2 regions of the Alteromonas sp. AO-Serp genome follow, and region 2 is predicted to be linked to the other one. Evidence: predicted binding sites of a transcription regulator. Region 2 holds the regulator's gene; the other holds the start of a gene.
What was found. The regulator ArgR, encoded in region 2, controls arginine synthesis, uptake and breakdown. The targets are predictions, from matches to a motif close to ANTGAATANNTATTCANT.

Region 1: QVA83_RS11290 (N-acetylmuramoyl-L-alanine amidase) is a predicted target of ArgR. The motif match lies at 2,443-2,460, and genes of this name have one in related genera.

What each region holds. Positions count from the first base shown of each region.
Region 1 is NZ_JAFLMX010000153.1:1,180-13,138, reverse strand. It holds partial or broken gene arcB (aerobic respiration two-component sensor histidine kinase ArcB) at 1-1,163, opposite strand, end outside; gene QVA83_RS11290 (N-acetylmuramoyl-L-alanine amidase) at 1,263-2,198, opposite strand; partial or broken gene gltB (glutamate synthase large subunit) at 2,861-6,052, shown strand; partial or broken gene gltB (glutamate synthase large subunit) at 6,055-9,246, opposite strand; gene QVA83_RS11275 (N-acetylmuramoyl-L-alanine amidase) at 9,909-10,844, shown strand; partial or broken gene arcB (aerobic respiration two-component sensor histidine kinase ArcB) at 10,944-11,959, shown strand, end outside.
Region 2 is NZ_JAFLMX010000224.1:12,570-24,528, forward strand. It holds gene QVA83_RS15305 (TonB-dependent receptor) at 1-1,464, shown strand, start outside; gene QVA83_RS15310 (type 1 glutamine amidotransferase domain-containing protein) at 1,653-2,336, shown strand; gene argR (transcriptional regulator ArgR) at 2,421-2,885, opposite strand; gene mdh (malate dehydrogenase) at 3,123-4,061, shown strand; gene ppc (phosphoenolpyruvate carboxylase) at 4,209-6,830, opposite strand; gene bamJ (BamJ family beta-barrel-assembly machinery protein) at 7,064-7,684, shown strand; gene fabV (enoyl-ACP reductase FabV) at 7,984-9,162, shown strand; gene QVA83_RS15340 (Na(+)-translocating NADH-quinone reductase subunit A) at 9,675-11,015, shown strand; gene QVA83_RS15345 (NADH:ubiquinone reductase (Na(+)-transporting) subunit B) at 11,019-11,959, shown strand, end outside.

The DNA of each region.
Region 1 (11,959 bases), on a different contig from region 2:
TTAATTGTCGTTTTAAGCTCTAGCTGTTTGTCGGCTGCAAGTAGACGAATAATGCTGCTAAGTTCTTCGGTAAAGTCTTTCAACGATATGGTTTTTAGACTCAGCTCAAGCTTATCTCTGTCTAACTTATCAAGGTCGATAATATCGTTAAAAATATTACCTAATGTTATAGCGCTGGCGTATATCGTACTTACCCAGTTAAATTGTTCTTCACTCAACTCGGTATCACGCAGCATACGGCTTAAGCCCACAATACCATTTAGCGGTGTGCGTAGCTCATGACTTATGGTTGCGATAAAGCGAGTTTTGTCGGTACTTGCTTTTGCAGCAGCATTTTCAGCCTGCTTACGCTCAGTCATGTCTCGACCGAACGACAACAAGCCGAGGCGATTACCGTCTTTATCGAAGAAAGGTACACGCTTCATTTCGAAGTAACGACGACGTCCATCAGCAAAGCGAAGCCACAGCTCTTCTGTGATACTGGCGTTGGTTTCTAGAACTTCGTGATCACTCGCTACAATTTGGCGGGCAAGCTCTTCCTCATATACGTCTTTTGGCGTTAAGCCAAGCAGCTCTTGCTCGGTTTTGCCCGTCATAAGCTCCGCTATACGGTTACAACCAGCAAACCTGCCTTCTTCATTTCGGTAATATATTAAGTCTGGTGAGGCATCGATGATTGAACGTAACAAGGTTGATAAGCGGCGTGCTTGTGCTTCTTGTTCTGATTTATCCTGAATTTCTTTTTCTAAGTCTTTAAACAGCGCCTCACGCTCTTCTTGTGCTTGCTTGCGCTGCTCTATCTCGTGATTAAGCTGTCTGATGTTGCTTTGAAGTTCGCGGTTAAGAAAGACATCTTCTTCACGCAAACTTTCCAACTGGCTTACCACTTCCTTTAAGTTGGTACGTGAGTTTTCTAATTGCTTGATTAACTCACTAAAGAAATAAAGAACCCAAGGCGCAGATAACATGGTCAGTACTACAGCACTGATGAAGTCATCGGGCTGAACCTGGCTTCCCATGCTCACGCGAATTACGTATGAGCCCCCTAGCGTAAACACAAGCGAAAGAACAACAAACAATATGCTGAGCTTTAGAGTGCCAAAACGCTGAACAAATTGGGCAAAGCGAATTGCCCAAGAATCGTTTGGTGAATCTGAATGCATGTACGTCTAATTTAAGCTTATTTTGCGGTTATCCTATCAGGCTTTCCTCTTTTCGGGAATGCGGTTTGTCAAAGCATAACTCTGTGGCCCTGCTCAGAATTAGGATTTGAAAGGCGACTTTTCAGTAATTTCATTAATGTATTTGGTATTCACCCATCCCACCTTCGTGTAAGACACTTTCGCCCACTCCCCTCGCTTTTCCAGTATTTTTAGCACTTCGCCCTTATTCAAACCGTTCTCGACAGTTGGGTACGAAACATCTGGCCCTTTTCTCACATTCAGCGAATTGGCACTTACATTGGCCACCCGCTTTACAGGGCTAGCGAGATCCCGCTGAATTTGATCATGCGCCTCTCGCTGTGAATTCGAATCACTTGACTCAGTTGCCCACGTTTCACTATCACTTTGCAAAACAGCGGCTTTGAGTCTTTGAAGGGGAAAAGCGGGGCCAGGATCGACCTTTCGTGACGGCGCTATTTCTTCGTGCCCGACGATAGTAGAGATGTTGTAGTGGCTACACAACGCTTTACACAGCGATAGCGTCCTAACAATTTGTACGTCGGTGTACTTGTGCCAATAGCCCATAGACTGTTGGTTAATGTGCTGGGCAGCTAATACTTCATTCTCGCCAAAAATTTCGCCAAACCAACTTTCAAAGGTGCCGTCTCCTCTAGCCTTAAGCTGGCCGGCATTGTCTAATTCAATGCCGATAGAGTACTGATTCAAGCCACTACGCCCCTCGTAATAACTTTCTCCTGCGTGCCACGCTATTTTATTAGTCGGAAGCATTTGAACAATGTCACCATTGCGTCCAACGGCAAAGTGAGCTGACACACCGCTATCGGCATTGGTCAAGACATTCACCGAAGATGAAAGGCTACTACCGGCGGTAAAATGAATAACAATAGTATCGGGAGAGCCAGATTGAAAACGCCCAGATGTGTTAGGAGAAAGCCTGAAGGTGATATTGTCGCCAGTTAGAATATGATCATCTATACTAAATAAAGGCAGTGGTGAAGCATGTAGTGTATTCATACAATAATCCTTATTGTCTTAACAGCACGCCACCACAGTGAATTTTTATTCTTCGCCTTCCACATAAGCGTACACTCAATTCACACACAGGGCTCTCTATCAACATCCTTCAGCGCACCACGAGCCTTACCTGTGGTTAATTTTCAACCAATATAGCAAACTACTTATATTAGTGGAACCATAGCTTTACAAATTAATAAAAATACACCGCAAACCGCTATTGACAACATAAAACATCAATTTCAAAGCATATTTATTCATTAATAAAACGCAAATGAGAAGTAATATCATTTATAAGGGGTGAGTTATTCACTTTGCAATACTGATAACATTTTTGTTACAAACATAAATGACGACACGTAAGAAACTGATTAATATATATTTAATTATATTTATACTAATTCACTATAAAGCTTATACTTTTAGCGTTTGATTTTAGTTTTTAATGTGGGTATTTTGTACGGCCCGCATCGCAATAATGCATAAAAATGCGGAAACGACTGGAATCCTCTAATAATAAAATAACGACAAGAAAGGCGCACGCCGCGAGCAATACCGCTCGCAGGCATAAAAGACGTCTAATAATGTTGTGATACGCAAACCTAGGCGCATCTACACGCAACGCATACCTTGCCCAGTCAAAAGGTTGAAGGAGTTAAGAGATGAGTTTATATAATCCCAATGATTCCCGGGACAACTGTGGGTTTGGCTTAATCGCTCACACTCATGGGGAAGCCAGTCATGAATTGGTAACTACTGCAATACACGGTCTTGACCGTATGCAGCATCGTGGCGGTATCGCCGCCGACGGGAAAACCGGTGACGGCTGTGGTTTATTACTACAGAAACCGGATGCGTTCTTCCATGCAATCGCCGAAGAAAATGGCTGGAAACTCAGCAAAAAATACGGCGTGGGCATGATTTTCTTAAGTCAGGACCCGGTACTTGCGCAAGCCGCGCGTGAAGTACTTAATGAAGAACTAGAAAAAGAAACACTTTCAGTAGTGGGTTGGCGCGAAGTGCCTGTCGACCACTCAGTACTGGGTGAATTAGCGCTAACGGGTGTTCCACAAATTGAACAGGTATTTGTGAACGCGCCAGCAGGTTGGAGAAAACGCGACCTTGAGCGTCGTTTGTATATGATCCGCCGCCGCGCTGAAAAACGTCTTGAGAAAGATCCCGATTTTTACGTAGCTTGTTTGTCGGGCTTGGTAACGATCTACAAAGGCTTGGTAATGCCAAAAGATTTACCCGCCTTTTATCACGATCTTGCCGATGAGCGTATGCAAAGCGCAATTTGCGTTTTTCACCAACGCTTTTCAACAAATACACTACCACGCTGGCCGCTTGCTCAGCCTTTCCGCTTCCTTGCGCACAACGGTGAGATTAACACCATTAAAGGAAACCGCGACTGGGCCATGGCACGTGCTGCTAAATTCGCAACGCCACTTATTCCAGATCTTAAAGATGCAGCACCTTTTGTTAATACTGAAGGTTCAGACTCATCATCGCTGGATAACATGCTGGAGCTATTCTTAGCCGGCGGTATGGATTTATTCCGTGCTATGCGGTTACTTGTTCCACCCGCCTATCAAAACAACAAGACCATGGACGATGATCTTCGTGCATTTTACGAGTTTAACTCTATGCACATGGAACCATGGGACGGCCCAGCGGGTATCGTTTTAACTAACGGTCGCCACGTTGCCTGTAACCTTGATAGAAATGGTCTACGTCCTGCTCGTTACGTTATTACTAAGAACGGTTTCATTACCCTAGCCTCAGAAGTAGGTATCTGGGATTACGAGCAAGCTGACGTAATTGAAAAAGGCCGTGTAGGCCCAGGTGAAATGCTTGCTGTAGACACATACACAGGCAAAATCTGGCGCTCTACTGAAATTGATGAAGACTTAAAAGCACGTCACCCTTATAAAGAGTGGCTAGATAAGCATATTCGTCGACTTACACCAATTGAAAAGCTTGATGCGTCATTAATTGGTAAACGCGTGTTTGACGACGATGCCATGGCGGTGTACCACAAGCTACACGCCTACAGCTATGAAGAAATTCAACAAGTTGTAAAAGTACTCGCGAAAGACGGTCAAGAAGCCGTTGGTTCAATGGGTGATGACACGCCAATGGCGGTTATGTCCTCGCGTCAACGTACGGTTTACGACTATTTCCGTCAGCAATTCGCACAGGTTACTAACCCGCCTATCGACCCGCTACGTGAAAACCACGTTATGTCGTTGGCAACCTGTATTGGCCGCGAGCAAAACGTATTTAGCGAAACCTCAGGTTACGCTGACCGCGTATTGTTTGACTCGCCAGTGCTAATGTATACCGACCTTAAGCAACTGCGCGAATTTAACCCAGACAACTACTACTCAGAAGTCGTGGAGCTTCAGTATGCGCCGCAAGAAGGTTTGAAGAAAGCCATCGAGCGCGTGTGTAACGAAGTCGAGATGCTGGTTAAAAACAAGCGTGCTGCGTTCGTTATTCTGTCTGACAGAAACATTAAACAAAATCGCTTGGTTATCCCTGCAGCAATGGCAGTTGGTGCGGTACAACGTCGCTTAGTTGAAAAGTCATTGCGCTGCGATGCTAACGTTGTTGTTGAGACAGCAAGTGCCCGCGATCCACACCATTTCGCGGTGTTGATTGGCTTAGGTGCCACTGCGGTTTACCCATTCCTAGCATATGAAACTATTGAGCAGCTTTGTGAAAAAGGCGAGCTAGATATTTCTCCTATGCAGGCCACGTTGAACTACCGTAAGGGTATCAACAAAGGCTTGTACAAAATCATGTCGAAAATGGGTATTAGCACTGTTGCTAGCTACCGTAGCTCTAAACTGTTTGAAGCAGTGGGTATTAACAACGAAGTGATGAAGTTATGCTTTAAAGGTGTGACCTCACGCATTCAAGGTGCGGGCTTCGATGATTTCCAGCAAGATCTTATCAACCTAAACCGTATTGCTTGGCTTAAGCGTAAGTCTGTCGATCACGGCGGCTTGCTTAAATACGTGCACGGTGGCGAATATCACGCCTATAACCCAGACGTAGTCAGTACGCTTCAAAAGGCTGTGGTGTCTGGTAACTACGACGACTACCAGCAATATGCAAAGCTTGTTAACGAGCGTGCGCCTGCGCACATTCGCGACTTGCTAGCTATAAACCCTGATTGCGACCCTATTGATATTAGTGAAGTAGAAGCACCGGAAAACTTATTCCCACGCTTTGATACTGCGGCAATGTCAATTGGTGCACTAAGCCCTGAAGCGCATGAAGCGCTAGCGATTGCCATGAACCGCCTGGGCGGTCAGTCTAACTCTGGGGAAGGTGGCGAACACCCTTCTCGCTTTGGAACTGAAAAGAACTCTAAAATTAAGCAGGTGGCTTCAGGTCGCTTTGGTGTAACGCCTCACTATTTGGTTAACGCAAACGTTATTCAAATTAAAGTGGCGCAGGGTGCAAAACCGGGTGAAGGCGGTCAGCTTCCTGGCGATAAGGTAAATAAATACATCGCACAGCTACGTTTCTCTGTGCCGGGTGTAACCCTTATTTCACCACCACCACACCACGATATTTACTCAATTGAAGATTTGGCACAGCTAATTTTCGATTTGAAACAGGTTAATCCAACGGCACTTATATCCGTTAAGCTAGTATCTGAGCCGGGTGTTGGCACCATTGCAACAGGTGTAGCGAAAGCCTATGCCGACCTTATCACCGTTTCAGGTTACGACGGCGGTACAGGTGCAAGCCCGCTAACATCAGTTAAATATGCGGGTAGTCCGTTCGAGCTTGGCTTATCTGAAACTCAGCAAGCACTTATTGAAAACGGCTTACGTCATATATGACGTAAGCCGTTTTCAATAAGTGCTTGCTGAGTTTCAGATAAGCCAAGCTCGAACGGACTACCCGCATATTTAACTGATGTTAGCGGGCTTGCACCTGTACCGCCGTCGTAACCTGAAACGGTGATAAGGTCGGCATAGGCTTTCGCTACACCTGTTGCAATGGTGCCAACACCCGGCTCAGATACTAGCTTAACGGATATAAGTGCCGTTGGATTAACCTGTTTCAAATCGAAAATTAGCTGTGCCAAATCTTCAATTGAGTAAATATCGTGGTGTGGTGGTGGTGAAATAAGGGTTACACCCGGCACAGAGAAACGTAGCTGTGCGATGTATTTATTTACCTTATCGCCAGGAAGCTGACCGCCTTCACCCGGTTTTGCACCCTGCGCCACTTTAATTTGAATAACGTTTGCGTTAACCAAATAGTGAGGCGTTACACCAAAGCGACCTGAAGCCACCTGCTTAATTTTAGAGTTCTTTTCAGTTCCAAAGCGAGAAGGGTGTTCGCCACCTTCCCCAGAGTTAGACTGACCGCCCAGGCGGTTCATGGCAATCGCTAGCGCTTCATGCGCTTCAGGGCTTAGTGCACCAATTGACATTGCCGCAGTATCAAAGCGTGGGAATAAGTTTTCCGGTGCTTCTACTTCACTAATATCAATAGGGTCGCAATCAGGGTTTATAGCTAGCAAGTCGCGAATGTGCGCAGGCGCACGCTCGTTAACAAGCTTTGCATATTGCTGGTAGTCGTCGTAGTTACCAGACACCACAGCCTTTTGAAGCGTACTGACTACGTCTGGGTTATAGGCGTGATATTCGCCACCGTGCACGTATTTAAGCAAGCCGCCGTGATCGACAGACTTACGCTTAAGCCAAGCAATACGGTTTAGGTTGATAAGATCTTGCTGGAAATCATCGAAGCCCGCACCTTGAATGCGTGAGGTCACACCTTTAAAGCATAACTTCATCACTTCGTTGTTAATACCCACTGCTTCAAACAGTTTAGAGCTACGGTAGCTAGCAACAGTGCTAATACCCATTTTCGACATGATTTTGTACAAGCCTTTGTTGATACCCTTACGGTAGTTCAACGTGGCCTGCATAGGAGAAATATCTAGCTCGCCTTTTTCACAAAGCTGCTCAATAGTTTCATATGCTAGGAATGGGTAAACCGCAGTGGCACCTAAGCCAATCAACACCGCGAAATGGTGTGGATCGCGGGCACTTGCTGTCTCAACAACAACGTTAGCATCGCAGCGCAATGACTTTTCAACTAAGCGACGTTGTACCGCACCAACTGCCATTGCTGCAGGGATAACCAAGCGATTTTGTTTAATGTTTCTGTCAGACAGAATAACGAACGCAGCACGCTTGTTTTTAACCAGCATCTCGACTTCGTTACACACGCGCTCGATGGCTTTCTTCAAACCTTCTTGCGGCGCATACTGAAGCTCCACGACTTCTGAGTAGTAGTTGTCTGGGTTAAATTCGCGCAGTTGCTTAAGGTCGGTATACATTAGCACTGGCGAGTCAAACAATACGCGGTCAGCGTAACCTGAGGTTTCGCTAAATACGTTTTGCTCGCGGCCAATACAGGTTGCCAACGACATAACGTGGTTTTCACGTAGCGGGTCGATAGGCGGGTTAGTAACCTGTGCGAATTGCTGACGGAAATAGTCGTAAACCGTACGTTGACGCGAGGACATAACCGCCATTGGCGTGTCATCACCCATTGAACCAACGGCTTCTTGACCGTCTTTCGCGAGTACTTTTACAACTTGTTGAATTTCTTCATAGCTGTAGGCGTGTAGCTTGTGGTACACCGCCATGGCATCGTCGTCAAACACGCGTTTACCAATTAATGACGCATCAAGCTTTTCAATTGGTGTAAGTCGACGAATATGCTTATCTAGCCACTCTTTATAAGGGTGACGTGCTTTTAAGTCTTCATCAATTTCAGTAGAGCGCCAGATTTTGCCTGTGTATGTGTCTACAGCAAGCATTTCACCTGGGCCTACACGGCCTTTTTCAATTACGTCAGCTTGCTCGTAATCCCAGATACCTACTTCTGAGGCTAGGGTAATGAAACCGTTCTTAGTAATAACGTAACGAGCAGGACGTAGACCATTTCTATCAAGGTTACAGGCAACGTGGCGACCGTTAGTTAAAACGATACCCGCTGGGCCGTCCCATGGTTCCATGTGCATAGAGTTAAACTCGTAAAATGCACGAAGATCATCGTCCATGGTCTTGTTGTTTTGATAGGCGGGTGGAACAAGTAACCGCATAGCACGGAATAAATCCATACCGCCGGCTAAGAATAGCTCCAGCATGTTATCCAGCGATGATGAGTCTGAACCTTCAGTATTAACAAAAGGTGCTGCATCTTTAAGATCTGGAATAAGTGGCGTTGCGAATTTAGCAGCACGTGCCATGGCCCAGTCGCGGTTTCCTTTAATGGTGTTAATCTCACCGTTGTGCGCAAGGAAGCGGAAAGGCTGAGCAAGCGGCCAGCGTGGTAGTGTATTTGTTGAAAAGCGTTGGTGAAAAACGCAAATTGCGCTTTGCATACGCTCATCGGCAAGATCGTGATAAAAGGCGGGTAAATCTTTTGGCATTACCAAGCCTTTGTAGATCGTTACCAAGCCCGACAAACAAGCTACGTAAAAATCGGGATCTTTCTCAAGACGTTTTTCAGCGCGGCGGCGGATCATATACAAACGACGCTCAAGGTCGCGTTTTCTCCAACCTGCTGGCGCGTTCACAAATACCTGTTCAATTTGTGGAACACCCGTTAGCGCTAATTCACCCAGTACTGAGTGGTCGACAGGCACTTCGCGCCAACCCACTACTGAAAGTGTTTCTTTTTCTAGTTCTTCATTAAGTACTTCACGCGCGGCTTGCGCAAGTACCGGGTCCTGACTTAAGAAAATCATGCCCACGCCGTATTTTTTGCTGAGTTTCCAGCCATTTTCTTCGGCGATTGCATGGAAGAACGCATCCGGTTTCTGTAGTAATAAACCACAGCCGTCACCGGTTTTCCCGTCGGCGGCGATACCGCCACGATGCTGCATACGGTCAAGACCGTGTATTGCAGTAGTTACCAATTCATGACTGGCTTCCCCATGAGTGTGAGCGATTAAGCCAAACCCACAGTTGTCCCGGGAATCATTGGGATTATATAAACTCATCTCTTAACTCCTTCAACCTTTTGACTGGGCAAGGTATGCGTTGCGTGTAGATGCGCCTAGGTTTGCGTATCACAACATTATTAGACGTCTTTTATGCCTGCGAGCGGTATTGCTCGCGGCGTGCGCCTTTCTTGTCGTTATTTTATTATTAGAGGATTCCAGTCGTTTCCGCATTTTTATGCATTATTGCGATGCGGGCCGTACAAAATACCCACATTAAAAACTAAAATCAAACGCTAAAAGTATAAGCTTTATAGTGAATTAGTATAAATATAATTAAATATATATTAATCAGTTTCTTACGTGTCGTCATTTATGTTTGTAACAAAAATGTTATCAGTATTGCAAAGTGAATAACTCACCCCTTATAAATGATATTACTTCTCATTTGCGTTTTATTAATGAATAAATATGCTTTGAAATTGATGTTTTATGTTGTCAATAGCGGTTTGCGGTGTATTTTTATTAATTTGTAAAGCTATGGTTCCACTAATATAAGTAGTTTGCTATATTGGTTGAAAATTAACCACAGGTAAGGCTCGTGGTGCGCTGAAGGATGTTGATAGAGAGCCCTGTGTGTGAATTGAGTGTACGCTTATGTGGAAGGCGAAGAATAAAAATTCACTGTGGTGGCGTGCTGTTAAGACAATAAGGATTATTGTATGAATACACTACATGCTTCACCACTGCCTTTATTTAGTATAGATGATCATATTCTAACTGGCGACAATATCACCTTCAGGCTTTCTCCTAACACATCTGGGCGTTTTCAATCTGGCTCTCCCGATACTATTGTTATTCATTTTACCGCCGGTAGTAGCCTTTCATCTTCGGTGAATGTCTTGACCAATGCCGATAGCGGTGTGTCAGCTCACTTTGCCGTTGGACGCAATGGTGACATTGTTCAAATGCTTCCGACTAATAAAATAGCGTGGCACGCAGGAGAAAGTTATTACGAGGGGCGTAGTGGCTTGAATCAGTACTCTATCGGCATTGAATTAGACAATGCCGGCCAGCTTAAGGCTAGAGGAGACGGCACCTTTGAAAGTTGGTTTGGCGAAATTTTTGGCGAGAATGAAGTATTAGCTGCCCAGCACATTAACCAACAGTCTATGGGCTATTGGCACAAGTACACCGACGTACAAATTGTTAGGACGCTATCGCTGTGTAAAGCGTTGTGTAGCCACTACAACATCTCTACTATCGTCGGGCACGAAGAAATAGCGCCGTCACGAAAGGTCGATCCTGGCCCCGCTTTTCCCCTTCAAAGACTCAAAGCCGCTGTTTTGCAAAGTGATAGTGAAACGTGGGCAACTGAGTCAAGTGATTCGAATTCACAGCGAGAGGCGCATGATCAAATTCAGCGGGATCTCGCTAGCCCTGTAAAGCGGGTGGCCAATGTAAGTGCCAATTCGCTGAATGTGAGAAAAGGGCCAGATGTTTCGTACCCAACTGTCGAGAACGGTTTGAATAAGGGCGAAGTGCTAAAAATACTGGAAAAGCGAGGGGAGTGGGCGAAAGTGTCTTACACGAAGGTGGGATGGGTGAATACCAAATACATTAATGAAATTACTGAAAAGTCGCCTTTCAAATCCTAATTCTGAGCAGGGCCACAGAGTTATGCTTTGACAAACCGCATTCCCGAAAAGAGGAAAGCCTGATAGGATAACCGCAAAATAAGCTTAAATTAGACGTACATGCATTCAGATTCACCAAACGATTCTTGGGCAATTCGCTTTGCCCAATTTGTTCAGCGTTTTGGCACTCTAAAGCTCAGCATATTGTTTGTTGTTCTTTCGCTTGTGTTTACGCTAGGGGGCTCATACGTAATTCGCGTGAGCATGGGAAGCCAGGTTCAGCCCGATGACTTCATCAGTGCTGTAGTACTGACCATGTTATCTGCGCCTTGGGTTCTTTATTTCTTTAGTGAGTTAATCAAGCAATTAGAAAACTCACGTACCAACTTAAAGGAAGTGGTAAGCCAGTTGGAAAGTTTGCGTGAAGAAGATGTCTTTCTTAACCGCGAACTTCAAAGCAACATCAGACAGCTTAATCACGAGATAGAGCAGCGCAAGCAAGCACAAGAAGAGCGTGAGGCGCTGTTTAAAGACTTAGAAAAAGAAATTCAGGATAAATCAGAACAAGAAGCACAAGCACGCCGCTTATCAACCTTGTTACGTTCAATCATCGATGCCTCACCAGACTTAATATATTACCGAAATGAAGAAGGCAGGTTTGCTGGTTGTAACCGTATAGCGGAGCTTATGACGGGCAAAACCGAGCAAGAGCTGCTTGGCTTAACGCCAAAAGACGTATATGAGGAAGAGCTTGCCCGCCAAATTGTAGCGAGTGATCACGAAGTTCTAGAAACCAACGCCAGTATCACAGAAGAGCTGTGGCTTCGCTTTGCTGATGGACGTCGTCGTTACTTCGAAATGAAGCGTGTACCTTTCTTCGATAAAGACGGTAATCGCCTCGGCTTGTTGTCGTTCGGTCGAGACATGACTGAGCGTAAGCAGGCTGAAAATGCTGCTGCAAAAGCAAGTACCGACAAAACTCGCTTTATCGCAACCATAAGTCATGAGCTACGCACACCGCTAAATGGTATTGTGGGCTTAAGCCGTATGCTGCGTGATACCGAGTTGAGTGAAGAACAATTTAACTGGGTAAGTACGATATACGCCAGCGCTATAACATTAGGTAATATTTTTAA
Region 2 (11,959 bases):
GACGCTGGTATCCGTTATGACTGGTATGAAGCTGAAGGCTCTATCCGCGAGAACCAAAACTTTGTAGACCGCTACGGCTATTCAAACACCAATGATGTTGATGGGCTGGATGTAATTCTTCCTCGTGTGTCATTCCAGTGGTATGCGTCTGATTATACAACTGTACGTGGTGGTATTGGTCGCTTCTCTGGTGGGGCGCCAAGCGTTTGGGTATCAAACAGCTACTCAAATGACGGCGTAATTTCTGACAATTATCAAGACTTTGGTTCTGGTCAGACATACCAAGTTCCTACTACACCAGATGCTGCTACAGGCCAGTACATTCCACAGAACATTCTTGACCAGCTTGCTAACATTGACCCAGATGGCGATGTGAACGCGCTGGCAGATGACTTTGATATACCTACAACTTGGAAAGTAAGCTTAGGTGTTGCGCACGAGCCAGAGATGGAAGAACTAGAAGGTTGGTTGTTCTCTGCTGATGTGCTTTACAACAAGCTTGAAAATGCTACTTACTGGTATGATCAACGCTGCGAAAACCCAGTTAGTACAGCGCCTGATGGTCGTGGTGTTTATGACTGTAGCGAAGGTCCAGAAGCTATCGTAACAAGCTCAATTGATGAAGGTGATTCAATATTATACGCCTTGTCTGCTTCAAAAGCTTGGGATACCTCTTATGGCTCATTCGACTTCTTTACAAGTTATACTTATGCTGACGTAGAAGATATCGGCTATGGTACATCTTCAACTGCGACATCTAACTACTCCGACTTTGCTGCTTATGATCGTCAACAACCACAAGCTGGCACGTCTAACTTCCAGACCGAGCACCTTTGGAAAATGCGCTTCAATTGGAAGAAAGAGTTAATTGACGGCTATGAAACGACTGTTTCAATCTTTGCCGAGCGTCGCTCTGGCCAGCCTTATAGCTACACATTCGATGAAAACAACGCATGTGTGCTAGATGTTGGTGGTGGTCGTTGTGCGCGTGAAAGCCGTAACGATGATGCAGGACACCTGCTTTACGTTCCAGATGGCATCAATGATCCATTGTTTGCAGCAACTTCATTTGGTGGTGACCTAGCAGCTCAGCAAGAGTTCATCGACTATATTAATAGTTCAGAGCTAGCTCAGTACAAGGGTGGAATTGCTGAACGTAATGGCGACAACTCTCGCTGGTCAACAATCATTGATGTGCGTATTCAACAAGAACTACCAGCGCTTTACCCTGAGCATAAGTTGACGGTTTTCTTTGATATAGAAAACTTCGGTAACCTACTGAATGACGATTGGGGCCGCATCGAGCGTACTCGCTATGAATATGAGCGTGCTGTAGTTTCTGCAAATATCGTAGATGGTCAATATGAATATTTTGACTTGAACAGTGATTCACGTATTAAAAACCTAGAAGTGCTTGACCAATCAGTATGGCAAGTTCAGTTCGGTATTAAATACGACTTCTAATTACTTAGTTTAAAAAAGTTGTAGTGTTAGGTGCCACTCTCCTTAACAGGAAGTGGCACTTTTTTATGTCTGCGATTTATCTCACACACCTGTTACTTACCGCGCATAGCCTTTGCTTATGATCTAAGTCCCTCCACTACACGAATTAACTGACGAGAAAATTTTTTAAATGCTCGCAAGGAGGGCTTATGACAAAACGTATGCTAATGGTAATGACGTCTCATGAAATAATGGGTGATACGGGTAAGAAAACAGGCATGTGGTTAGAAGAGTTCGCAGCGCCATATTACGCATTTAAAGATCAAGACTATACGATTACCCTTGCGTCGCCAATGGGAGGCCAAGTACCTATCGACCCAAATAGCCTTGCAGATGATGCGATGACAGACGACGCAATAAGATATACAAAAGATGAACTGGCGCGAAGTGCAATGGCGTCGACCATACCGCTTGAAGATGTGCGTGCTGAAGAATTTGACGCCGTATTTTACCCGGGCGGTCACGGCCCTTTGTGGGACCTTTCTGACAACGCGCACTCGATTAAGTTAATCGAAGACACAATTGCAGCGAATAAGCCTGTTGGTGCAGTGTGCCACGCTCCAATCGTGCTTAAGGACGTTAAAACTCCAGATGGCAAGTACTTAGTTGATGGTAAACAGGTAACTGGATTTTCAAACAGCGAAGAAGCGGCAATGGAACTCACTGACGTAGTGCCTTACTTAGTTGAAGATGAGCTAGTCAAAAAGGGTGGAAAATATGAAAGTGCCGACGATTTCGCCGTAAAAGTGTGTACTGATGGCTTGTTGGTAACGGGACAGAATCCACCATCGTCACGCCCCGCAGCAGATGCGCTAATTAAGCTTTTATCTTAGGAAAGCTTCAGTTAATTACCGAGTCAGAAACCGCATCTTGTATGCGGTTTCTTATTTTTTGATTGTCAGCTTTTGGAGCCATGGCTAAACGTTTTCAAATAAATCTTCAACGCGTTGTCTTAATTCTTCAATTCTTGTCACGTCAGCAGGGGCAATAAAAATCGTGTCATCACCCGCAATCGTCCCTAATACGCCATCTTTTTTACTCAATGAATCAAGTAGACGAGCAATAAGCTGTGCAGCACCAGGGCTGGTTCTAATGATTACCATTACGTTGTTGTGAACGATATCCAGTACTAGCTGTTTAAGAGGGCTTTTAGCCGTAGGCATACCTAGCTCTGGAGGCAAGCAATACACCATGTCACCTCGGGCATTTCGCGTGCGTACCGCGCCGAATTTGCTTAGCATTCTAGAGATTTTAGACTGGCTGATATTGTCGAAGCCTTGTGCTTTTAATGCATCAACAATTTCACCCTGTGAACCGTAACTTTCTGCTTTAAGAATTTCTTTAAAAGCTTTGATGAGTAGCTCTTGTTTTGCGTTTGCCATTAGCGCTCTTTTCTTTTTTGAGGGTTATCGTTAGGAATTATATTTAGTATGCGTATATTGTGCCGTACAGGTAGACTTTGCGCAATTTCTTTGCATAATCATTCATGATAATGAATATCGAGATAAAATCGCCATAAATAACGTTAATAAGACGATCCGGTGATTGAGTTTTCCCCCGCGTTGCATTAGTGTGACGTTCCGTTTAAATACGTGAAGTAATCCCATAGGAGAAATGGTATGAAAGTAGCCGTGTTAGGTGCTGCCGGTGGTATTGGTCAGGCGCTGTCTTTGTTGTTGAAAACACAATTGCCAGCAGGTTCAGATTTAGCGCTTTACGACGTAGCGCCAGTTGTTCCTGGTGTTGCCGTTGATTTGAGCCACATCCCCACTGCGGTAAAAGTAACCGGTCACGGTAAAGATGACCTAGCTGATGCACTAACTGGAGCAGACGTTGTTCTAATTCCAGCGGGTATGCCTCGTAAGCCAGGTATGGATCGCTCTGATCTATTCAACATCAACGCCGGCATTGTTAAAAACCTAATCGAAGGTGTAGCTGATAACTGCCCGAACGCGTGTGTTGGTATCATCACTAACCCAGTTAACACTACTGTTGCTATTGCAGCTGAAACGCTTAAAGCAAAAGGCGTTTACGACAAGAATAAGCTTTTCGGTGTAACGACACTAGACGTTATCCGTGCTGAAACGTTTGTTGCTGAACTTAAAGGTGTAGACGTATCTTCTGTGCACGTACCGGTAATCGGTGGTCACTCTGGTACAACTATCCTTCCTCTACTTTCACAAGTTGAAGGCGTAGAGTTCACAGACGAAGAAGTTGCTAGCCTAACTACTCGTATCCAAAACGCGGGTACTGAAGTTGTTGAAGCTAAAGCGGGCGGCGGTTCTGCAACCCTATCAATGGGTCAAGCAGCGGCACGCTTCTGTCTATCTCTAGTTGCAGCAATGCAAGGTGAGAACGTTGTTGAGTACACTTATGTACAAACTGACGACAGCGACGACGCAGCATTCTTTGCACATCCAGTTCGCCTAGGCGCAAACGGTGTTGAAGAAATCTTGCCATACGGCGAGCTAAGCGCATTTGAAGAAAAAGCGAAAAACGACATGCTTGAAGGCCTACGTGGCGACATCAAGCTAGGCGTAGACTTCGTAAACGGCTAGTAACGCCTGAAGCGGATGTACTAGCATCTGCTAGAAAAGGCTGGATACGTTCTTACGTACCCAGCCTTTTTTGCATTTAAGACATTACAAAAAAAGCCTGCTCAATGAGCAGGCTTTTCATTATAACGTTACGCGTTCACTTAGGCTCTAGCCTGTATTACGCATACCAATTGCAATACCCGCGATGGTAACCATCATGGCACGCTCTAGGCTAGTGTTTTGTGCATCGTCACCGGCTTTACGAATACGATCCAGAAGCTCAATTTGCAGGTAGTGAAGGGGCTGAAGATATCCTGCACGGATCTCCATAGACTCTTTACCCTGCGGGTCGTTCTTCATGATGTCGCCGTCACCGGTTATAGCCAACAGCGACGAGATGCTTTCTTTAAGCTCGCTACGCAATGCTTCTCCAAAGTGTTTAAGCTCTTTGGGTACCAAGCGCTCATCATAAGCTTCGCTGATTCGCGGATCGGCTTTATGGAACACCATGTCCAGCATTGAAAGACGTGAACGATAGAACGGCCATTCGCTGAACATCTCGTTAACCACTTTTTCATTTTCCGGTGTCTTCACGCTATCGATAGCGCGCATAACGCCTAACCAGCTTGGCAGTACCAAACGGGTTTGTGCCCAGGCAAATATCCATGGAATCGCACGTAGGCTCTCAATACCACCTTGTGGCTTACGCTTCGCTGGACGACTACCTAGTGGGAGTTTGCCTAACTCTTGCTCTGGCGTTGCAACACGGAAGTAAGGTACGAACTCTTTATCGTGACGCACGGTTGCACGGTAGTTATCGCGACCTTGGGCTGCCATTGCAGTTATAAGCTCTCGCCATTCTTCTTTTGGTGCCGGAGGCGGGAATAACATGGCTTCAATTATGGCGCTGGCGTAAATACCTAGGCTGCGTTTAGCCAGCTTAGGCATACCGAATTTATAGCGAATAGTTTCGCCTTGCTCAGTTACACGGAAGCCGCCGTCTAGCGAGCCAGGAGGCTGAGAGTAAATGGCAGCATGTGCTGGCAAGCCACCACGACCAATTGTACCGCCACGGCCGTGGAATAGCGTCAGGCTTACGTCAAACTCATCAGCAATCGCAACCAAGGCTTCTTGTGATTGGTATTGAGCCCAGCCCGCAGCAAGTGCACCTGCGTCTTTGGCTGAATCTGAATAACCAATCATAACGAATTGACGACCTTTAACGTAACCGCGATACCAGTCGATAGACAGAAGTTTGCGCATTACGTCAGGCGAGTTGTTCAAATCGTCTAGCGTCTCGAACAATGGCGCCACTGGCATTGGCCAATCTACACCACTTTCTTGAAGTAGCAGCTGAACGGCCATAACGTCCGATGGCTCACTGGCCATAGAGATAATATAGATACCAAAACCGTGTTTGCTGTGCTTCGCAATTACCTTACAGGTATCAAGCACTTCTTTCACGTCATCAGACGCATCCCATTGAGCAGGGAATAGCGGGCGTTTTGAGCCAAGCTCGCGCAATAAGAACGCTTGCTTGTCGGCTTCGCTCCACTGAGCATAATCACCAAGACCTAGGTAGCGTGTTAGTTCGCTGAAAACGTCTGCATGACGTTCAGAGTCCTGACGCACGTCAAGGCGCAGAAGGTGAATGCCAAATACACGAGCACGACGAATAGTGTCTAGCAGCAGACCGTTTGCTACAACTTGCATTCCGCAGTCTAACAGTGACTGGTAGCAAAGCATCAGTGGTTCAATTAGCTCATCATCACTTTCAACCCAGTTTGAAGTATCTGGGTTTTTACCTGCTAAGTAGTCGCTAATGCCATCGCGGGTTGCGATGAACTTGTCCACAAGTGGACGAAGAAGGGCGCGGTATGGCTCGTTGGCGTCGCCGACTTTTTCGCGTAACGCGTCGTTGCAGTCGTACATTGAAAGCTCAACTTGCAAGCGATCAAGATCAATCGCGAAAAGCTTGGCCGCACGTTTTCTAGCAAGTAATAATACTTGCTCAGTCACTTTTGACGTTACAAATGGGTTGCCGTCTCTGTCGCCGCCCATCCAAGAGCTAAACTGAACGGGAGACGCATCTAGTGGCAGTGATACTTCATAATCTTCGTTTAGGCGACCATCAAGCTCGCGCATAAAGTCTGGCACTGCTTCCCATAATGAGTTTTCAATAACAGAGAAGCCCCAGCGTGCCTCATCAACCGGTGTTGGACGTACTGAACGAATTTCTTCAGTGTGCCAAGCCTGTGCAATAAGGTCAGCAATACGGGTTTCAATTTTCTTACGCTCAACATCATTAAGCGACTCTTGGTGAATAGCCTGAAGGCAGTTCGCCAATTCTTTATGTTTGTGAATAAGTGTACGGCGCGTAACCTCAGTTGGGTGCGCGGTCAGTACAAGATCGATGTTCAGTTTTGCAACCGCATCCTGCACTTTTTCAGCTGTTAATTCAGCTTTATCTAGGTGTTTAAATAGTGCATCAATAGACGCATCAACATTCATTGCCGCATTGTATTCTTGCTCAGCAATGTTGCCCAAATTCAAGAATTGTGCGAATGCACGGCCAACAGTAAGCAAATCGCTGTCAGACATTGTTTTGAAAGTTTCTTTCAGTTCTTCGCTACATGTAGCGTCTCCCTGATAAGAAGCTCGGCCGCCTTTACGAATCTTTTCAATACGGTCTAGCCACTCTTGACCCAATTGATTTTTGATTGTTTCACCTAAGGTTTTACCTAGGTATCGAACGGTATCTTTCAGTTCAGCATCGTAGTGTGTTTGCATGCTATCCTCCTAAATATATGGCCTTAACCATACTGTGTCCTTTGCGACTTGTCTAACCACTTTCGGTTATAATTTACAACATTTTGATACTTTTGCACCCTAGTTAACATTGCTCAAAGCAAGATATTTTGTGGTGTGATACACTCTTGCACCGGAAAATGCAGAAACATTCTCGCGTTATGCGTTTTGTTTGAAATTTGTACTGCATTTGTAATTTAATTTCAGGAGTTCTTGTGACTGATACATTCAATACAGTAGAAACCCAAGCAAGTTACGGCATTGGTTTTCAAATGGGTCAACAATTACAATCAAATCCGTTTGACGGACTAGCGATTGACGCTGTTGTAGCTGGCCTAAAAGACGCCTTCGCAGGTCAAGCGCCTCAGGTTGATAACGACACACTACGTGATGCGTTCGGCGAAATTCACAAGCGTATGCAAGCGGCTAAAGAAGAAGCTAGCAAAGCGGTTATTGAAGAAGGCACAAAGTACCTTGAAGAAAATGCGAAGCGTGACGAAGTAACCGTTACTGAATCTGGTCTTCAGTATGAAGTTATTGCTGAAGGTGACGGTGAAACACCAGTTGCGGCTAGCACTGTACGTGTTCACTACCACGGTACACTTATTAACGGTACCACTTTTGACAGCTCTTACGAGCGCGGCCAGCCAGCTGAATTCCCAGTAGGCGGCGTTATTAAAGGTTGGACTGAAGCACTTCAACTTATGAAAGTAGGTGCTAAGTACCGTTTATACGTGCCACATGATCTTGCTTACGGTGAGCAAGGTGCGGGTGCAGCTATTGCACCATACAGCACGCTTATCTTTGACGTAGAGCTTCTAGACGTTCTAGGTTAATGTGTTGTTCACAGGTGTGCAGTTCTGTACACCTGTGTTCCATTTTTTCTTATTCATAGTTCATAACGTTTTAAAAACTAGCCCGCACTTCGTTGAATTTAGCGATATGGCCTAATGTTTCTTTTTCCTATCTCTTTTCTTCTCTGTCTTTTCTCGTAAATACAAAGCAAAGCTAAATTTGGCACGTTGTTTCATTGGTGTCGCCTTGCGTTTGCGATATGCTAGGTTTCATCTGCTCCGAGTTGTTATCAGTGGCTTCGGCATTACAATAGCCCCACGCTCAAATAAGGAAAATTATTATGGTTATAAAGCCTAAAGTGAGAGGCTTCATTTGTACAAACGCGCACCCTGTTGGCTGTGCAACGGCGGTTGACGAACAAATTGCTTATGTAGAAGCAAAAGGCGACTTAGGCGAAGGCCCTAAAAATGTATTGGTTATTGGTAGCTCTACGGGATACGGCCTAGCATCACGCATTACTTCTGCGTTCGGCTATGGCGCTAAAACGCTGGGTGTGTGTTTTGAAAAAGCACCAACGGAACGTAAAACGGGTACTGCCGGTTGGTACAACACCGCTGCATTCCACGAAAAAGCCAAAGCAAAAGGCTTGTATGCAGAAACTATTAATGGCGATGCGTTTTCCGATGAAATCAAAAATGAAACCATCGAAAAAATCAAAGCTGAAATGGGCAAGGTTGATTTGGTCATTTATAGCCTTGCATCCCCGCGTAGAACCGACCCAGAAACAGGCGTAACGTATAAATCTACGCTTAAGCCTGTAGGGCAGGCGTACACTACGAAAACCTACGATACTGATAAAGACAAAGTGCATGAAGTATCGCTAGAGCCAGCCAACGACGAAGAAATCCTTAACACCATCAAAGTGATGGGCGGTGAAGATTGGGAACGTTGGATGGACTTTTTACGTGAAGCCGATGTGCTTGCTGAAGGCTGTAAAACCACCGCATATACCTATATCGGTAAAGAACTAACATGGCCTATTTATGGTCAAGCGACGATTGGTAAAGCGAAGGAAGACCTGGATCGCGCTGCCGCAGCCATTATTGGTAAAAACAGTGATTTGCTTGTGCAAGCCAATGTGAGCTCGTTGAAAGCACTGGTAACGCAAGCAAGCTCGGCTATTCCTGTAATGCCTCTGTATATTTCACTTATTTACAAAGTGATGAAAGAGGAAGGGACGCATGAAGGGTGTATTGAACAGATTTATGGCTTGTTTACACAGTGCCTATACGGCAATACACCAACGTTAGATGAAGCAAATCGCTATCGCATGGATGGCAAAGAAACTAACGACGCAACACAGGCAAAAATTAAGGCGCTATGGGATCAAGTGACACAAGAGAACTTTCATGACTTAAGTGACTACAAAGGTTACAACCATGAGTTCTTAAAACTGTTCGGTTTTGACATTTCAAGTGTTGATTACGACAGTGAAGTTGACCCAATGGTTAATTGGTAAAACCTAAACTTACCATTAATTAACCTAATGCTTATATGCGCAAAAGCCGTCTGATTTGACGGCTTTTTTGTACCTGATTACAAGTTGATACGGCATATGGATTTGCAAAATGTAAATGAATAAGACCAAAGGTTTACATTAAATTGTAGAAAAATTTGCCTTTATCTAGAAATAGCGTGGCACAAACGTATAGGTTAATGCTAAAATCCCGAAATTAAGTAGGGGTCTTTTCTGCCTCTACCGAAACAGCAGTAGCGATTGCAGCTACACAAAAACAATAATAAGCGTAAATTTCTGCTGGTGGTCTATAAAGAAAGGGCGAATTAAGCGTCCGCAAAAGGAATTATGCGTTACGGCTTCATAACAGGCTGACCGTAGCAATTGCAGCAAGTTCCATCAATCAACAACGAAAAGGTGTTCTACACCTGTTAATAGTGCGCTTTTGCATGCTGACAGGCAGGTTTTCTGCGGTCATGCAAAAGGGTATTTCTATTAGAGTAGTGCGATTACATATGATAAAAATCAAGAAAGGTCTCGACCTCCCAATTGAGGGAGCGCCAAAGCAGGAGATTGCTGATGCATCTGCTGCAACGCGCGTTGCCATTCTGGGAGAAGAATATGTGGGTATGCGCCCTACCATGCACGTCCAAGTTGGCGATGTAGTGAAGAAAGGTCAGGTGCTTTTTGAAGACAAAAAGAACCCTGGCGTTAAATTCACTGCCCCAGCAGCGGGTGAAGTGGTAGAGGTTAACCGTGGTGCAAAACGTGTTCTTCAGTCTGTAGTTATCAAAACGAACGGCAGCGATGCTGTGACATTTGATAAAATTGCAGCTGACCAGATCGCGAGCGCAACACGCGAGCAACTTCAGTCAATCCTTGTAGAGTCAGGCATGTGGACAGCGTTCCGTACACGTCCATTTAGCAAATCTCCTAAGCTAGACTCTGTTCCAAGTTCAATTTTTGTTACAGCAATGGATACCAATCCACTAGCAGCAGATCCTGCTGTGATTATTGCTGAGCGCCAAGACGATTTCGTAAATGGTCTTAAAGCATTAACGCAATTGAGCGGTGGCAAGACTTACGTTTGTAAAGCGGCAGGTGCATCTGTTGCTACTGGCGATGCGGCAGTTGATGTTGAAGAATTTGGCGGTCCTCACCCTGCGGGCCTACCGGGTACTCACATCCACTTCCTTGATTCTGCTGGCATGAACAAAACGGTTTGGCACATCAACTACCAAGACGTTATGGCAATTGGTGCATTGCTGACCTCTGGCGAGCTAGATAACCGTCGTGTTATTTCACTTGCAGGTCCTGCAGCAACTAACCCACGCCTAGTGCGCACCGTAATGGGCGCAGACTTGACCGAGCTTACTGCTAGCGAGCAAGTAGACGGTGAAGTACGTGTTATCTCTGGTTCTGTACTTAGCGGTACGACAGCGATGGGCGTTCACGGCTTCCTTGGTCGTTTCCACACCCAAGTTTCACTACTAAAAGAAGGTCGCGAGAAGAAATTGTTCGGTTGGATCCTACCTGGTTCAAACCAACACTCAGTGACTCGTGCTTACTTAGGTCACCTAAGTGGCGGCAAGAAATTTGATATGACAACAACTACCAATGGTTCTGAACGTTCTATGGTTCCAATTGGTAATTACGAACGCGTTATGCCCCTAGATATCATTCCTACGCTTCTGCTTAGGGACCTGATTTCTGGTGATACTGACGGTGCTCAGACGTTGGGTTGCTTAGAGTTGGACGAAGAAGATTTGGCATTGTGTACTTATGTATGCCCTGGCAAATACAACTACGCTCCTATCTTACGCGACTGTTTGACCACGATAGAGAAAGAGGGTTAAGTCATGGGTTTAAAAGCGTATTTAGAAAAGATCGAACCAAACTTCGAACCAGGTGGTAAGCATGAAAAGTGGTATGCGCTTTACGAAGCTGCGGCGACCATTTTCTACACCCCAGGTAAAGTAAATAAAGCTAACACGCACGTGCGTGACAGCATTGACCTTAAGCGCATCATGATCATGGTATGGATGGCAACATTCCCAGCTATGTTCTTTGGTATGTATAACATTGGTTTCCAAGCGCAAGAAGCAATTGCTGCTGGCGCAGGAACACTACCTGATACGTGGCAAGCAGGCCTATTCGCAGCCCTTGGCGGTGACTTGGCAAATGCGGGTACACTAGGTCTATTCTTCTATGGCGCATGTTTCTGGCTGCCAATCTACGCGGTAACGTTCGCGGTAGGTGGTTTCTGGGAAGTATTGTTCGCGTCTGTGCGCAAGCACGAAGTTAACGAAGGTTTCTTCGTTACATCGGTACTATTCGCACTAACACTTCCAGCTACTATTCCTCTATGGCAAGTTGCACTAGGTATTACCTTCGGTGTTGTAATTGCTAAAGAAGTATTCGGTGGTACAGGTCGTAACTTCCTTAACCCAGCATTGTCTGGTCGTGCATTCCTTTACTTTGCGTATCCTGCGCAAATTTCAGGTGACCAAGTATGGGTAGCGGCAGATGGTTATTCTGGTGCAACGTCTCTAAGCCAAGCGGCTTCAGGCAACCTTGATTACGCGAACATGGATCAGTGGATGAACAGCTTTATCGGTACTATCTCAGGTTCAGCGGGTGAGGTGTCTACCCTTGCTATTATTCTTGGTGGCTTGTTCATCATGTACATGCGTATAGCAAGCTGGCGCATTGTTGCTGGTGTAGCAATTGGTGTGGCGTTCTTCGCAACCTTGCTAAACCTAATCGGCAGCGATACCAACCCTATGTTTGCAATGCCTGC